One region of the Flavobacterium sp. 316 genome, then DNA from elsewhere that is predicted to be linked to it. Evidence: riboswitches for the same ligand, from Rfam matches in the RefSeq annotation. Region 1 holds a riboswitch; the other holds the start of a gene.
What was found. Region 1 has a riboswitch for cobalamin ahead of metE (5-methyltetrahydropteroyltriglutamate--homocysteine S-methyltransferase). Riboswitches for the same ligand answer to the same signal wherever they lie in the genome.
Positions count from the first base shown of each region.

Region 1 (9,216 bases):
AGTTATTAAGAAAGAACTTCTTTTTTTATCAATAATCGCATCTCTTTAGCAGCTGCAACCATCTCAATTAAAGCTTTTTTAGTTTCATCCCAATGACGTGTTTTTAAACCGCAATCTGGATTTACCCATAATTGATCAGCAGGAATAACTGTTGCTGCTTTTTCTAATAAATGGGACATTTCTTTACTAGACGGAACACGAGGAGAATGAATATCATATACTCCTGGGCCTATTTCATTGGGGTATTTAAAATTAGCGAAAGCATCTAATAATTCCATTTGTGAACGAGAACATTCTATGGTAATTACATCAGCATCCATATCTGCAATATTTTGAATAATATCATTAAACTCACTATAACACATGTGTGTATGAATTTGTGTGTCATCTTTAATACCACTTGCTGAAATCCTAAAAGCTTTAATTGCCCAATCTAAATAAGTTGCCCAATCTTCTTTTCGTAATGGTAGTCCTTCTCTTATAGCAGGTTCGTCAATTTGAATTATTTTAATACCTGCTTTTTCTAAATCTACTACTTCGTCACGGATAGCAAGAGCTATTTGAGTACATGTTGTTGATCTAGGTTGGTCATTACGAACAAATGACCATTGTAAAATAGTCACAGGACCAGTTAACATTCCTTTGACCCATTTAGGAGTTAGTGATTGAGCAAATTCAGCCCATTTAACAGTCATTGGATTCGGACGAGAAACATCACCATAAATAACAGGAGGCTTTACGCATCTGCTTCCGTAGCTTTGAACCCAGCCATTTTTAGTGAAAGTAAAACCATCTAGTTGTTCTCCAAAATATTCCACCATGTCATTACGCTCAAATTCACCATGAACTAAAACGTCAATTCCAGACTCTTCTTGGAAGCGAATAGTTTCTTCTGTTTCTATTTTAATTAAATTATCATATTCTTGAGCGGTTATTTCTCCTTTTTTAAATTTTGCTCTCCAACTACGAACTTCTGTGGTCTGTGGAAATGAGCCTATCGTAGTAGTCGGAAACAAAGGTAGATTTAATACTTCTATTTGTTTTTGTCTTCTTATTGAGAAAGGGTTTTCTCTTTGAGAGTCTTTTTCGTTAATCTTTCCTACTCTGTTTTTAACAGTTTCATTGTGTATAATTGTGGCTGTTTTACGATTTTGATTAGCTTTATTGTTCTCATTATAATGAGTGTTGTTTGTTGTTTCTAATTCGCCAGATGCAAATTTTTTGAGTAAAACAACTTCATTTATTTTTTGCTTTGCAAAAGCAAGCCATTGTTTGATTTCTGGTGTTAAAGAGGTTTCATTTGTTTCAAGATCTAAGTCACAAGGACAATGTATTAAGGAACAAGAAGGGGCAATTAGTAATCTTTCTTTGCCTAATAAATTGGATGCTTTTTTAATAAGAGATAATGTCTTTTGGAAATCGTTTTTCCAAATATTTCGTCCATCAACAACGCCTAATGAAAGGAAGGTGTTACTAGAAATAAAAGTAGACTTTAAAATATCATCTAATTGTAATGGACAGCGAACCAAGTCTAAATGAAGAGTGTGTACAGGAAGAGAAAGAGCTGTCTCTAAGTTGTCTCCAAAACAATCAAAATAATTAGCTAGGATGATTTTTATATTTGGAAAGCGATTGTTTATTTCTTTGTAAGTATGAATTAAAGCGGCTCTTTCAATATTCGTTAAATTTAACGCTAGAAAAGGTTCATCAAATTGTATCCACTCTACATTTTCATCTTCAAGTTTTTTTAAAATTTCAAAATAAACAGGAAGTAATTTATCTAGGAGATCAATTCTGTGGAATCCTTTTTCTTTTTCCTTTCCAAGAAGTAAATAAGAAACGGGACCAATAAGAACAGGTTTGGTTGTAATTCCTAATTCTTTAGCTTCGATAAATTCACTTATTATTTTTTCAGAGTATAACTTAAATTCTTGATCTTTTGTGAATTCAGGAACAATGTAATGGTAATTTGTGTCAAACCATTTTGTCATTTCCATCGCTTTAACATCTTGATCGTCTTTTTGTGCACCTCTTGCCATAGCAAAATACAAGTCTAACTCGGTGTTTCTTTGTTCAAATTCTGAGTAATGAGCCGGAATAACTCCAAGTGTAAGTGATAAATCAAGAACTTGGTCGTAAAATGAAAAATCATTAGAAGGAATAAGATCTATTCCAGCTTCTGATTGTAATAGCCAATTTTGTTTACGGAGACTTTTTCCAACAGCTATTAGTGCATCAGATGTGATTTTTCCTGACCAATAATTTTCACAGGCTTTTTTTAATTCTCTGTTGTTACCAATTCGCGGGTAACCTAGATTGTTTGTTAGCATTTTTTTTGCTTTTAAAATGAATAAATCAGTTAAAAAAGCTCTTGATGCATTTCAAATGTTTTTTGAAATAAAGGAAATAGATAGAATAAATACATGTATAGGTAAACGCACAACAAAATAGAATATAATTATATTGTCGTGTGAGAATGTATCAATCCAGACTATTGCTTCAAATCGCGAAAGCATTGTCAATTCAATAAAGGCAGGTCTCCTGACTTGTAACATTTTTACCGTCCTTCCCATTTGCAAAGCAAACAGTGGATCTTATTTCAGATAAAAACTTTTTGTGTTACTTACAGTTGCGCGACAGTTCGTGATTTACACACGATTCCCTATTAATCTACAGTTAAGTAAAACCTCTATCGGTTGATGAAGAAATAAATTAAGAACTTAAATTCTGCACAAAAGTATTATAAAATTAATTAGAAAAATGTTTTTGTTTTTGCGAATTTGTTACTTCTATAACATTTACAAATAATAACACTATTAAAGCTGCTTTAAAAATATATCTATTTCAGTATCTTTGAAACTGAAATATTAAGGTTAAACTTTTATAAGAGTATGATAAAAAAAATGAACTGGGAGCAGTTATTATCTTTAAAACGTCAAGGAGATACAAATAAAAGACTGAGAAAGGAACAAGATGATACGCGTTTAGGATTTGAGGTAGACTATGATAGAATTATTTTTTCATCTGCTTTTAGAAGTTTGCAAGATAAAACACAGGTAATTCCGCTTTCAAAAACTGATTTTGTGCACAATCGTTTGACACATAGTTTGGAAGTTTCTGTAGTAGGACGTTCGATTGGACGTTTAGTTGGAAAACAAGTCATAGAAAAACATCCTTATTTAAAAGAATCGGGTTATCATATGAACGATTTTGGAGCCATTGTAGCTGCTGCTGCTTTGGCTCACGATATTGGAAATCCTCCTTTTGGACATTCTGGAGAAAAAGCTATTGGTGAATATTTTAAAACTGGAAATGGATTGCAATACAAAGACAAGTTAACCGACAAAGAATGGCAAGATTTAATAGATTTTGAAGGAAATGCCAATGGTTTTTCGGTTTTGGCCACTTCTAGAGAAGGTATTGAAGGTTCTTTGCGTATTTCGTATGCTACTTTGGGGGCTTTTATGAAATATCCAAAAGAAAGTTTACCCAAAAAACCAACTTTTAGAATTTGTGATAAAAAATATGGTTTTTTCCAACAAGACAAAGCTTCTTTTAGTGATGTAGCAAAAGAACTAGGTATGATCTCAAATAAAACAGGAAATGATATCGGTTTTGAACGTCATCCCTTAGCGTATTTGGTTGAAGCAGCGGATGATATTTGCTACACTATCATCGATTTTGAAGATGGAATTAATCTTGGACTCATTCAGGAAGAATTTGCATTGGAATACCTAATAAAATTGGTTAAAAATGGAATTGATACTAAAAAATACAACCAATTAACGACTAAAGAAGACCGTATCAGTTATTTAAGGGCTCTGGCAATTGGTAGTTTAATCAGTGATGCTGTAAAAGTTTTTATGGAAAATGAAGAAGCTATTCTAAAAGGGGAATTTCCTTATTCTTTGATGGATAAAAGTCAATATATAGCTCAAATGAATGATATTATTCAAATTAGTGTCAAAAATGTGTATCAATGTAGAGAAGTAGTTCAGAAAGAAGTAGTAGGATATAAAATTATCAATACGTTATTGGATAAATTTTGTACAGCATATCATAATAAAATTGGAGGAAAAGCTTCAAATTATGATACTATTATTCTAAAATTATTGCCAGAACGATTTTTACATCAAAAAGAAAAAGTGTACGATCAATTGTTGCATATTTGTCATTTCGTGTCTCTTTTAACCGATGGAAAGGCTTTAGAAATGTATAATATTATTGAAGGAAATAGAAATTAAATTATCTAGAATTTTAAATAAAAATCTTTAGTTAATTCTATATATTCAGAGGTATATTGATGGCGCGCTGTTTCAATAACAAGTTCGTCTACTAAAGTAGTTTGTTTAATACGAGTAAACGCTATTAAACTTCTTTTGATTTCAGTTGCTGGTGTTCCCTTAACATGAGTGATTTTTAAAGGGTATAATTCAAAGTCGTTTGCCAAAGCTAAAAAACGAGCTTCTTCTTTAAAAGGAATAATAACAGAAAATATTCCGTTTTCTGAAAGTAATAAATCGGCAGCTTCTACTAAATCTTCAAAAGGCATTGCCTCTTCAAAACGAGCTAAATCTCTTTGTGCATTTTCGGTTTTATAATCTTCCGAATAAAAAGGGGGATTTGAAATAATTAAATCATACTCGTCTTCTGGTTCATCCATGAATTCATCTAATCCAGCATGAAAACAAAATAAACGATCGTTCCAAAGTGATTCTTCAAAATTGTCAGTAGCTTGCTCATAAGCATTTTCGTCAATTTCAAGGGCGTCAATTTGTTCTGCATTGCTCCTTTGAGCAAGCATTAAAGATAAAATTCCAGTACCTGTGCCAATATCTAAAATGTTATATGGATTATTTATTATAGGTGTCCAGGCACCTAATAAAACAGCATCAGTTCCTATTTTCATAGCACAACGATCTTGCTCTATTTTAAATTGTTTAAAATTAAAAGTAGTGCTCATTTATAGATATAATAATAGTTTGGAATTGTGTTTTTAGCCTAAATAAAGGTCTACTAGTCCTTCAGGTGTGTTTAAGATAACCTTTTTATTAGCTCTGTCAATTTTGACAATAAAAGCATCAATCATTGGAACTAAAATGTCAATTTCTCCTTTAGTAATTTCAAAAAGAGGTTGGGCATTGCTGTCATTTACTCCTTTCATTTTTCCAATGTTTCCAAGACGAACATCTTCTACATCAAAATCAATGATTTCATGATAATAAAATTTATTGCCTTCTAGTTTTGGTAACATAGAAAGAGGAAGATAAACTTCGCAATTCATAATTGCGTCAGCATCAGCTTCATTTTTTACATCTTCAAATCTAACGCGTAAAAATTTATCTTTGTGAAGTGATCGTTTTTCAATAAAAAAAGGAACCAGTGTTTTGTTTAATTCAACAAAAACTGATTCCAAATTTTGATACAATTCAGGCTCATCTGTGTCTAAATAGAGTAAGACTTCACCTTTAAAGCTAAATTTTCTCGCAATTTTGCCTAAATAGAAACAATCTTTTTTATGCATGATTACGATCTAATATTAAAAATTAAGCTTCAGTTTCTTCATTGTTTTCTTCAACAGCCGGAGCTTCTTCAGTTGTAGCCTCAGCTACTTCTTCAGCTTTTAATGCTTCAGCTTGAGCAGCAATACGTTTTTCGTTTGCTTCTGTTTCAGCTTTTAAAGCTTTAGCTTTAGCGTCAGCTTGCGCTTTGCTTAAACCATCTTTTTTAGCATCAACTTTTCCTGCTTTTTCATCTAACCAAGTTGCTAATTTAGCATCAGCTTGTTCTTGAGTTAAAGCACCTTTACGAACTCCTCCATCTAGGTGGTGTTTTAGTAAAGCACCTTTATAAGATAAAATAGCTCTTGCAGTGTCAGTTGGCTGAGCACCGTTGTGTAACCATTGAACAGCGCTATCTAAATTTAAATCGATAGTAGCTGGGTTAGTGTTTGGATTATAAGTTCCTATTTTATCTAGGAATTTACCATCTCTTTTTGAGCGAGCATCAGCCGCTACAATCCAGTAAAAAGGTTTTCCTTTTTTACCATGTCTTTGTAATCTAATTTTTACAGGCATAATCTTTTGATTAATTTAGAGGTTCCCGACCTCAGTTATTTAAGGGCGCAAATATACAAAACTTTGTTTTACAATGTTCTATCTTAATTGGAAATATTTTTTTGTTTTTTAGGTGTAGTTTAAATTAAAAAAATTATTTTTGTCTCTTACTGCTTAAAAATTAGATATAAAATGAAGAAAATAGTAACAATTTTAATGAGTGTTGTTTTATTAACCTCATGTGTTAATGAAACACAAGATAACACTCCAGCTTTTCAAGCAAAATTAAATGATACACACTGGAAAGCTAGAGAAACTAGTGTTTCGATGGATGGTAATGGTGGATTGATAATTAAAGCGTATAGAGGAGCTGAAGAATTAATCTTAAAAACAAGCTCAACAGGAATTGGGACGTATATTTTAGGTACAACTAATTCGGCTAATTCAGCAAGTTATTCAATAGGAACAGCAAATAATGTTGAAGAATATGAAACAAGTGTGGTTTCCGGACCTGTATTTAGTACTAAAAAAATGAATTCTGGAACAGGTTATGTGTTGGATGACTCTGCTCAAACTACAGGAGGAACAGGAGTTGGGTTAGTTTTTAAAATCAAAGTGAATTCAAATGGGTCTATTTCAAGTGATTCAATAAAGGCAAGAGGAGCAGATTATAGATCTGGAGATCTTGTTACTGTTCAAGGAGGTAATAACAATGCTACTTTTAGAGTTTTAAATGTGCAACAAAGTAATGGTGAAGTTGTAATTGAGAAAGTTGAAAATGGAACTTTTACAGGAAAGTTTAAGTTGAATGCAGTAAATAGTGATGGGGATGTAGTTACTTTTTCTCAAGGAGTTTTCTTTAAAATTCCTTTGAATTAATAAAATATATAAAATGTTTAGTTTAAAAACCATCTGGATTCAGATGGTTTTTTTAGTTCTTGTTAACAACTAAAATTGTGTCAATTTCTTTTAAACCGTATCTTTGTTTTTTACCTAATTATTAGATAGATGTACTTAATTTTTGATACAGAAACTACTGGACTACCTCGTAGTTGGTCCGCTCCTATAACTGATACAGATAACTGGCCTCGTTGTATCCAAATTGCTTGGCAATTACATGATGATATGGGGAATTTAGTGGAACATCAAGATTATTTAGTGAAGCCAGAAGGGTTTAATATTCCTTATGATGCAGAACGTATTCATGGTATTTCTACAGAATTAGCGCAAGAAAATGGGATTGCTCTAAGTGAGGTTTTAGAAAAATTTAATATTGCTTTGTCTAAGGCTAAATTTGTTGTAGGACAAAATGTAGGTTTTGATGTCAATATTATGGGATGTGAGTTTCATCGAATGAATACAGAATCAGAGATGTCTAAAAAACCAGTTTTAGATACCTGTACTGAAGTTACAGCGCAATTATTAAAATTATCTGGTGGTAGAGGAGGTAAATTCAAACTACCAACATTAACAGAATTGCATGAATATTTGTTTGGAGTTCCTTTTTCGGAAGCGCATAATGCAACAGCCGATGTAGAAGCAACAACAAGATGTTTTCTCGAATTAATCAAGCGTGAGGTATTTACAAAAGAAGAGCTTGATGTAACGCCTGATTATTTTAATAAATTTAAAGAAAATAATCCAAGAGAAATTCAACTTGTTGGATTAAAACATATTAATTTAAAAGCAGCTTCTGATGAAATTAGAAGAAAGCTTCAAAAAATTGAACAAGAAAATACGCAAACTACCATTTCAGAATCGGATAAAAACGATTTAAAAGAGGCTAAGTTTGCACATTTGCATAATCATACTCAGTTTTCCGTTTTGCAATCGACTATTGCTATTTCAAGTTTAGTATCTGCTACAGCAAAAAATAAGATGCCTGCTGTTGCAATGACCGATACTGGAAATATGATGGGAGCTTTTCATTTTGTGAGCGCTGTAATGAATCATAATAAAGCTGCTAAAGCAAAAATAGAAGCTGCAATAGAAGCAGGAGAAGAATCTAATGAAGTAGAAATAAAACCTATTGTAGGATGTGAGTTTAATGTTTGCGAAAATCATTTAGATAGAACTAAAAAAGACAATGGTTATCAAATAGTATTGTTGGCTAAAAACAAAAAAGGATATCACAATTTAGCAAAAATGGCTTCATTGGCTTATACTGCTGGATTTTATTATGTGCCAAGAATTGATAGAACAATTATAGAAAAATATAAAGAAGATATAATGGTTTTATCAGGGAATCTATATGGTGAAATTCCTAGTAAGATTCTGAATATTGGTGAAAATCAGGCTGAAGAAGCATTAATCTGGTGGAAAGAACAATTTGGTGCGGATTTTTATCTTGAAATCATGCGTCATAATCAAGAAGATGAGAATAGGGTAAATCAAACCTTAATTGCTTTTGCTCAAAAACATAAAGTAAAATTAATAGCAACGAACAATACTTTTTACTTAAATAAAGAAGATGCTAATGCACATGATATTTTATTATGTGTAAAAGATGGGGAAAAACAAGCAACACCCATTGGTCGTGGAAGGGGTTATCGATACGGATTGCCAAATCAGGAGTATTATTACAAGTCAGGAGAGGAAATGAAAATGCTTTTTGCTGATCTACCTGATGCGATTATCAATATTCAAGAAATTATAGATAAGGTGGAAACGTATTCGTTGTATCGTGATGTATTACTTCCGAAATATGATATTCCACAAGAATTTATAGTGATTGAAGACGAAGCTGATAGTGGAGTTCGTGGTGAAAATGCTTATTTGAGACACCTTACTATGGAAGGTGCAAAAAAGCGGTATGGTGAAATTACACCAGCAATTCAAGAACGTTTGGATTTTGAGTTGTTAACAATTTCAAATTCAGGTTATCCGGGTTATTTTTTAATTGTACAAGATTTTATTGCCGAAGCACGAAAAATGGATGTTTCGGTAGGACCAGGTCGTGGTTCTGCTGCGGGTTCTGCGGTTGCCTATTGCTTAGGAATTACGAATATAGATCCAATCAAGTATGATTTGCTTTTTGAGCGTTTCTTAAATCCAGATCGTGTATCTATGCCTGATATTGATATTGATTTTGATGATGAAGGTCGCGGTCGTGTAATGGATTATGTAATTAAAAAATATGGAGCGAATCAAGTAGCGCAAA
Region 1 is NZ_JYGZ01000005.1:416,044-425,259, forward strand. It holds gene metE (5-methyltetrahydropteroyltriglutamate--homocysteine S-methyltransferase) at 6-2,330, opposite strand; cobalamin riboswitch at 2,514-2,706, opposite strand; gene dgt (dGTP triphosphohydrolase) at 2,904-4,244, shown strand; gene SY27_RS12960 (tRNA1(Val) (adenine(37)-N6)-methyltransferase) at 4,250-4,963, opposite strand; gene rimM (ribosome maturation factor RimM) at 4,997-5,524, opposite strand; gene SY27_RS12970 (30S ribosomal protein S16) at 5,547-6,077, opposite strand; gene SY27_RS12975 (DUF6252 family protein) at 6,249-6,935, shown strand; gene dnaE (DNA polymerase III subunit alpha) at 7,065-9,216, shown strand, end outside.

Region 2 (9,216 bases), on a different contig from region 1:
AATTGTTGAAGAAACAGTGTAAGTATTTAAATCTATAACAGCAATATAATCATCTGTACTTGATCCACCATCTCCCCAATTTGTCACATATCCTTTACCATTTGAAAAAGCAATATATCTAGGATTACTTAATCCTGTTGTAATACTCGCAACATGCAACATTGTATAACGATTTACTACTTCAATTTTTTGAGAATTGTTTACCACTACAAATGCTAATTCATTATAAAATCCAATACTTTGTCCTGTATCTCCTAATGTAAGAGTTGAATTTATCGTATTGAAAACATTATTTCTTAATGTAGAAAGATCGTTTGATAGATAAGTAATTTCACTATTATCTGTATTGAAATTTCCTTCATTCAGAATTATTATTCCATTATCATAAGCACCTAGAGGTTCGTCTCTTAACTCATCGTCACTACTACAAGAGAAGAATAATGCTGTTAATAAAAATCCTAATAAATACAGTTTTTTTAATTTCATATTATTTAAAAGTTAAGGGTTAAGTTTATTGTATAATTTCGACCTGGCATTGGTCTTGAAAGTACATTTTGATATGGTTTATTTTCTAAGTTTAAAACTTGAAAAGAAATTATTCCTTTAATTTTTGTACCCATTGTATAATCTAAAGAAGCATTCGATAATCCATATTCTTTTAGAGTATAAAAATTATCCGAAGATGTAAATACTTTTCCATTAAAAACATAATTATAGTTCAGGTTAATTGATTTTACGTTTAATGTTAAACCTGTACTAAGTTTATGATAAGGAACATAAATAAGTTGTTTATCTGTTTGTTCATTTATAGATTCTGTGTATGCATAATTCCCATTGAATTGAAACAAACCAATTCTTGTTTTTTTCATCCAAGTCAATGCTGTTTCTACTCCATAAATTTTCACTTTATCTGTATTTATGGGTTGCCAAACTCCCGATGCATTTGGAACCCATCGTAACATATCTTTTAATTTAGTATAAAATGGAGAAAGTTTAATTTCAATTTCTTTAATTTTAAATATGTTATTAAGTTCATATTGTAAAGAGTGTTCTGGCTTTAAGTTGGGATTACCTAATCCTTCCCAATACAAATCATTGAATGAAGGAATTCTAAAATTTTTAGAAGAATTAATAGCAAGACTATAAAAAGAAGAAGGATTATATTTCACTCCTATTGAGTACAGTATAGGACTTTCATAATTAGAGGTTATTTCTGTCCTAACGCTTGCTTCATAATCTAGTTTCTTATCTATTTTATGAGTTAGTAAAAAACTAAATGATGTAATGTCTCTATTAATTTTTAAAACATTTGTTCCTTTTCCTGTGCTTTGTGTATGACTAACAATTGGATTAATCTTTATTTTAGAAGACACTTTATACACTAAATCATATTTAAAAACAGCGTTTTTTGCTTCTCCAAAGGAAAATAAATCACTATTTTTATTTTCAAAATATTTATATTTTTCAGTTAAAAATGCAAATTGAGTAGTAGAAATTATAGCATTATTTTCAAATTTCCATTCTATTAAATTTCTAGTATTAAAATCTTGATATTTACTCTTTGAAGGTGATGCTATTGTTCCTGAAAAAAAACGTTCTCCATCAAAAAAATGAGTTGCAAATTTTAGTATATTTTTCTCATTTATTTTATACCCAAATAAACTATTAAAGCTATTATTTTGATAGTTCCCATTCTCATTCTTTTTATTGTATCCAATATATTCATAGTCATTTTCCGATTCATTTCTTGAAAAATTTATATTCGCTGAAATCTTATCTGATCCAACATCTAATTTGCAATGTAATCCAAGAGTAGAATAACTTCCATAATTTAAACGCAATGTATTTGATATTCTATTTTCAAAGTTTAAATAGGAATTTAAATGAATTGTACCGCCAATTGCTCCACTTCCATAAATCACACTTCCACCACCTGTTCTAACTGAAATAGAGTTAAAATCGAAACTATTTATAGTGTTAAAATCTGTTTGACCGTTAAATTGTGAATTAATATTAATACCGTTCCAAATTACAGCCGTTTGTTGAGCAGTTGTTCCTCTAAACGAAGGAGAAGACACCATTCCTTTTCCATTTTCTTTAAAATAAATTGTGGTATTATTTCGTAAAAGATCTGTTAATGATGTGTTGTTCCGCTGTATAATACTATCTGATAAATTAAATATAGAATGAGCCAAAGAAAAGGTCTTCAATTTACTATCGATTAAGACTACCTCTTTCAATTTCACAATAGAATCTTGTTGCGAAAAAGCAATAGAAGTATAGATAAAAATGAATAAAACGAATATGAATTTCATAAAATCACTAATCTTTTTAAAACGATAAAGAAAGCATTCTTAACTAATTTGAAAATAAAAACAGAAACGCCTCTTTGTAATAAAGAAGCGTTTTATATTAATCTTTAAAATTGAAGATTTAAACCTAATTTGAAATTTCTTCCTCTTGTTGTAAATCCACTTACTTCAACAAAATCTTCATTAAATAAGTTGTTTACAGCTCCAAAAACAGAAAGTCTATTTGGTAAAATATCAAAAGATATATTTGTATGAATTAATTGATAAGAGCTTAAAACTACATTTTTAGAAGAAAAAGTAGCACTATCATAATATCTATCTGCTCTTTGGTCTACATACTGATATTGTGCATTCCACTGAATTCTTTTTGTAAAATTCACACCAATTGATGCATTAGCTTTATGCTTAGGTAGTCTAATATTTTCTTCTTCCGAAAATTGCAAGTATGTATAATTCCCTGTCAATTGTACATTTTTTATTGGAAAAATTGTAACATTAGTCTCAATCCCTTTTGTGTTTACTAACAAATCGTTATTAATATAATTTGAAGTAAAAGTGACCAGATTTGTATAAAAATCTACTCTGTTTTTTGATTCTCTATAAAAACCTACTGCATTAATAACTACTTTTTTATTTAGTAATTCCGTTTCAAAGCCTACTTCTACTGTTGTATTTTCTTCTGGTTTTAATTCTGAATTTCCATATTGAGAAAACAATTGATACAAAGAAGGTGTAATAAATGCTGTACTTAATGATGAGAGAATACGAACTGGTAAATTTTTAATTTTATAAGATGGATTAATATTATAAGTTAGATTTTCACCATAAACATTATGCATATTTAAACGCGCTCCTACATTAACATTTAATCCAAAATCAGAATTATATACAAATGTTGTATAAGGATCTATCATGTTAAATTTAGTGTTCTTATTTAAAACATTTACTGTATAAATAGACGAAGGAGTTGTTACATTATTCATATCCATAAATTGAAACTGACCTCCTAGAACAAAAAATAATTGCTTATTTATTACATATTTATTAAAAACATCAGCATTAAAATGACGTGATTTATAATCATAATTATTTAATGTTGAATTATATGCTGTATAACTATTATATAATCTTTCTAAATTTGAAAAACTACTATTTATGTGTAATTCACCTTTGTTATATTTATATATAGAATTCAAGCCTGTTCTGAATTGCTCACTTAAAAATGAATTTTTGTCTTCATCTGCAAACGAACCTGAATCATATTTATTCTTTATTTTATCATATCCAAAAAATGAAGAAATACTTAATTTATCAGTCAATTGATATCCTATTTTTTGTAAAGCATTTACTCTAGAAAAATGATCGATTTCAAAATTTTCTCCTAAAGCTTCACTCAAACCTGTAGTTTCTGTACTATTAAATGAAGTATATGATGTTAGCTTTTTTGAACCTGCACTAAATGAAAAACCTTGATTAAAATCTTGAGCAGAAGTTTTATCATCTTTTACAGAATTCATTGTTCCCAAATTAAAATAAGCTCCTCCAGAAATATTTTCCTTTCTTGCTTTTTTTAACGTAATATTTATCACTGCTGTTCCAGCATTTGAACCATAAAGCGTACTTGATGATCCTTTCATAACCTCAATACTATCTACTTGATCTACTGGCAATAATCTTAAATCATAGGTCATACTTGAACCCGAAGCATCTGTAACAGGAACGCCATCTATCATGATTAAAACTTGACGACTTCTTCCTCCACGAATGTAGTACTCAACATTCATTCCGTTACCTGTTTGATTTCCATTGATTTCAACACCTGCAACCTGATTTAAAACTGTTGCTACAGATTGCCCTTTTCGTCTTTGTAAATCATCCGCAGTAATTTTGTCTATAATTTTACCCGATTTTTCTTTGCTTTGAGCAAACTTAGTATCAGACACAACCACTTCATTTAACTGAGTTACCCTTAAAGAGTCCTTCTTTTCTTGTGCAAAAACAATACTCGTTAAGAATGTTGCACACACACTCCATTTAATAAACTTAATGTTCATTTTAGTTAATAATAGATTTTAATAAATAGGAAGAAAAGCATAGAATTTACCCATACTCAAACCTTTTTTCCCGAAAGTTTGTTACTAACGAATGTGGCAGGTCTCCTGGCTTGCGTCTTGTTATTCACCTTCCCAAGACATTGATAGAAATCAATTAACTCAGTGGTATGTAGATAATAACAAGCTTTGTAGCTTACAGTTGCGGGTACAGCTTAGGCATTAAACCTAATTCCCTTTTAATGTTGTTCTAAAAAAAGATTTTTAAAACAACAACCAAAATTCGAGTGCAAAAGTACATATATTTTAGCATATTACAAGATTTAATACTATTTTTGAAATTATATATATTTAAAATATGAAATCTGTATTTACATTTTTTGCGCTTTTATTAGTTTTAAATAGTTTTTCGCAAACTACAAACGAACCTGCTATTGACAGACATAATTCTGAGCCTGTTGTGGTTCAACCAACTGTTGTAGAAGTAAGTGATTTTGATGAAGATTTAATATTACCTTATGCTTTTATAGACAAAACACCATCTTTTGTAAATTGTAAATACACTACCGAAACTGAAAACAAAGCTTGCTTTCACGAAAAACTACAAGAACATATTAAAAAACATTTAAAATATCCTAAAGCTGCAAAACAAAATAAAGTTGAAGCAAAAGCAATTGTACAATTTGAAATTTCAAAAGAAGGAAATATTACCAATTTAAAAACTAAAATCAAAGCTACAAATCAAGATTTTTATACTCTTTTTGAAGAAGAAGCCATTAGAATTATATCAAAGCTTCCAAAATTCATTCCAGGTGAGCAAAAAGGCAAAATTGTAGCAGTGAGATATGCTTCAATAATTACTTTTAGTTTAACTGATAAATAAAATTTGTTTTTTTTATTCCTTTTTATAAAAAAGCTTTTCATTTCTTTTTCTTTTTCCTCATTTTACGCACCAAAATGATAAAACCAATAATCACATGAATAGCAATTATTGTATATAGTGCAGCCATAAATTCTTTTGAATCCGTATTCATATTTTAAAGTATTATTTTTATAATTTGTCCAAAGGTAACTTTATTTTGAAAAGCCTCTTTTAAAGGTAAATTTTGTTGGTAACATAAGAAACTTCTAATTACACCCGCATGCGTTACAATTGCGACTTTTTTGTGCTGTTGCTTTTTTAAATCTTCAATAAAAGAAAGTGTTCTTTCATATAGCATTTCAAAAGATTCTCCATTTGGCACTTGAACCGAAACAAAATCTTTCATCCAAGGGTTTAACTCTTCCTGAGGAATATCATTCCAATTTTTAAGTTCCCAATTACCAAAATCCATTTCCATTAAACGTTTGTCTTTTTCAATTTTTTCATTCGAAAGAAAATCAGCTAAAACGGTGCATCTTTTTAATGGACTTGAAATTACTTTCATTTCTTCAGAAGGAAGTTGGTCTTTTATTTCTTGAAACAAATGCTCAAATGGTTCTTGAATAGCCACATCGGCTTGACCATAACAAATGCCTTTTTCACAGACAGTTTCTGTATGTCGTATTAAATAAACTTCCATAAAATTACTATTGAAATATAAAAAACAACTTCACAAACTTGTTGAGTAGCACCCAAACAATCGCCTGTATAACCACCAATCCATTTTTTGAAATAACGCGCTAAATACCATCGAAAGATAAAAACAGGCAAAAGAACAAAAACAATCTTATAATTATAAAAAACAAAATACAGTAAAGGTAAAAATCCGAAAAAAGCAGTTCCAAAAACTTCTTTCCATGAATAACTCTTTGCAATGGGTTTGCTTTTACTTAATTCATCTTCACGAACATACTCATGAGTAAAAATAATGGTTGCTGCTGCCCAACGGCTTACAGCATGAGCCGCTATAAAAATTAAAAGAATTGTAACAATATTCGATTGAGCTGATAAAATTTCAACTAAAACACTATATTTTAAAACCAATAAAAGTAAAATTCCAATAGCTCCATAAGCACCAATTGCACTGTCCTTCATTATTTTCAGAATTTTCTCTTTGGTCCAGCCACCACCAAAACCATCACAAACATCTGCAAAACCGTCTTCGTGAAAAGCTCCTGTTGTTAAAACACTAGCAATCATACTCAGCAGTACAGCAATAGTGATGGGCAAAATTTGAGAAAAAGCAATAAATACAAGTCCTGAAAGCAAACCTACAACCCAACCAATCAAAGGAAAATAACGAGTAGCTTTGTTCAAATAATCAGGATCGTGTGTGATTTTTTTTGGGCAAGGAATTCTGGTATAAAACATCAGTGCTGTAAAAAATATATCGATTTCTTTTTTCATTTTTAATTTATTTATTACTTACACCTGAACTTTCAAAACTAGCCATTTCATTTAAAAAAACAATAGCCGATTGTATAATAGGAAAAGCAACCGCACAACCACTTCCCTCTCCTAATCGCATATTTAAATGTAAAACAGGTTCAATTTCTAAATAATCCAACAATGTTTTATGTGCTTTTTCTTCCGAACAATGACAAAAGATAGTATTAGCTTTTATTGCTGGCTTCTTTTTATAAGCAATTAAAAAGGCAACACTCGAAATGAATCCATCTACTAAAATGAGCATGTTATTTTGATACGCTTGCAACATTCCGCCTGCCATTTGTAAAATTTCAAATCCTCCAAAATGAGCTATAAGTTCTTCTAATTCATTTGAACCTGTATAATTTTGAATTGCTTTTGAAAGAATATTTATTTTGTTTTCTAATTTTTCATTAATAACGCCTGTTCCTTTTCCTACACACTCTTCAATTGAAAAAGAAGTTAAAACAGTCATTAAAACGGAAGCAGTTGAAGTATTCCCAATACCCATTTCACCAAAACCAATACAATTAGAACCTTTTTGATGAATCTCATTTACAACAGTAGCTCCGTTTTGAAAACACAACTCCATTTCCGTGTAACTCATAGCTGCCGTTTGCAAAAAAGATTGCGTGCCTTTGGCTACTTTTTTATTAATGAGGTTGATATTCGTTGGAAAATCATAATTCACTCCTGCATCCACTATTTCTAAAGCAATGTTGCTTTGCTTGCAGAAAACATTAATAGCTGCACCACCTTCCAAAAAGTTAGTTATCATTTGACGCGTTACTTCTTGTGGATAAGCACTTACACCGTGATTCGCAATTCCATGATCGGCAGCAAAAACAACAATATGTGGATTTTGAATTTGTGGTGTTTCCGTTTTAAAAGCCAATCCTATTTGTAACGCTAATTTTTCTAAAAGTCCTAAAGCACCTTCAGGTTTGGTTTTATGGTCTATTTTGTATTGTAATTTCTGAACTAAATCCTCACTTTTAAAAGTTGTTTCTTTTTCAATAGTAAAAGTTGTTTTAGTTACTTCTTGTATTTCTTTCACTTTAATTACATTAGCAACAGTTTTTTTCTCTTTCCAATGTAATTGTTGCAACATGGGTTGATTTCCATAATCTGTTGCGGGTTTTCCTATACAGAAATACCCTAAAGGTTCAATGTGTTCTGGAATATTTAAAATGCTTTTGAAATCGTAATAATTTAAAATAGAAACCCAACCCATAGAATAGCCTTGTTCGGTTAAAGACAACCATATATTTTGCGCAGCACAAACCGCACTAAACTTTATAGCTTCATTACTACCCACCGTTCCAATGGTAAATGAATCTAAAACAGAACGATCATACGCAATTACCATTCCGATAGGTGCTTCTTCTATAGCTTCTAGTTTTAATTTTAAATAGGACTCTTTTTGTGCTTCATCATCCGTTTCATTGGCAGCTTTTTCATGATAAGCCAAAAACAATGTTTTAATTTTCTTTTTAATAGTGTCCGATTCAATAATATAATAACGAGTAGCATCCGTTAAACCTACAGATGGTGCGTGATGACCAGCTTCAATGGCTTTTTCAAGCACTTCATTTGGCACTTTATCTGTTGTAAAATGACGCGTGTCTCTCCTTGAGGCTATTATTTCGTATAAATCTTTCATTATTATTTTTAAAGTCTTATTCTGAACGTTTGTCTATTTTAAATGTTCTCGATACATTTTTTATTCCATTACATTCCATAAAAAACACTCGAACTGACGTAGTCCTTGTTATAAAATTATCCAATTCACACAATCCACGTCACTTCGAGTGCGAAGCGTATCGAGAAGCTAATTCCGTACACGAAAATCAACAAAATCTGCGTGAACTATTATTTCTTATCAGTCTTTTATTTAATTTTCATCCCAAACTACAAAACAGTAATTCTCATAAGTTTTGACTTCAAATTTAGGCAATTGAATTTGGTTTCTAAATAATGGACAATTTATAACTAGGGTGTGAAATTCTCCATTTTCTCCGCAAGGATCAATTCCTTTTGCTTCTAATTCTAAAGCTAATTCTTTCGTTAGTATTTTCCCTAAATAGGTCTCTCCCATTTCTAAATTACAAGAAACAATCATCGTTTCAATTCCCGCATTGAGCATTTGATTCACTAATGCAATTCTATCTTGTTGCCACAAGGGTAAAAAAGCCTTCAAATTTGCTGTTTTACATACTTTTTCTTCCCATTCACGATGTGATTCTAAATCAATATCTCCAAAAACAACTCCTTCTATTTGATACTCTTCTTTAATTTTATGTAACGTAGCAATATAATTTTCTTCATATTGTGACCATGAAGCTGGAACAGCTACTAAAGGTACGTTTATTTGAGTGGCTTGCTGTTCTAAAATAGCCAATGGAATACCATGCGAACGTGATACTTTTCCATTTTCATTCATCATGTTTAATAAAACAGTTGGTTGTAAACCCTCTTTAACAGCTTGCATTAGAGCATAGCA
Region 2 is NZ_JYGZ01000002.1:515,923-525,138, reverse strand. It holds gene SY27_RS06050 (YncE family protein) at 1-486, opposite strand, end outside; gene SY27_RS06045 (TonB-dependent siderophore receptor) at 492-2,315, opposite strand; gene SY27_RS06040 (TonB-dependent siderophore receptor) at 2,420-4,366, opposite strand; cobalamin riboswitch at 4,444-4,659, opposite strand; gene SY27_RS06035 (energy transducer TonB) at 4,722-5,246, shown strand; gene cobC (alpha-ribazole phosphatase) at 5,401-5,925, opposite strand; gene SY27_RS06025 (adenosylcobinamide-GDP ribazoletransferase) at 5,910-6,692, opposite strand; gene cobT (nicotinate-nucleotide--dimethylbenzimidazole phosphoribosyltransferase) at 6,700-8,376, opposite strand; gene SY27_RS06015 (diphthine--ammonia ligase) at 8,608-9,216, opposite strand, start outside.
Region 2: it holds a riboswitch for cobalamin, as region 1 does, so the genes downstream of both, SY27_RS06040 (TonB-dependent siderophore receptor) here and metE (5-methyltetrahydropteroyltriglutamate--homocysteine S-methyltransferase) in region 1, are expected to answer to the same signal.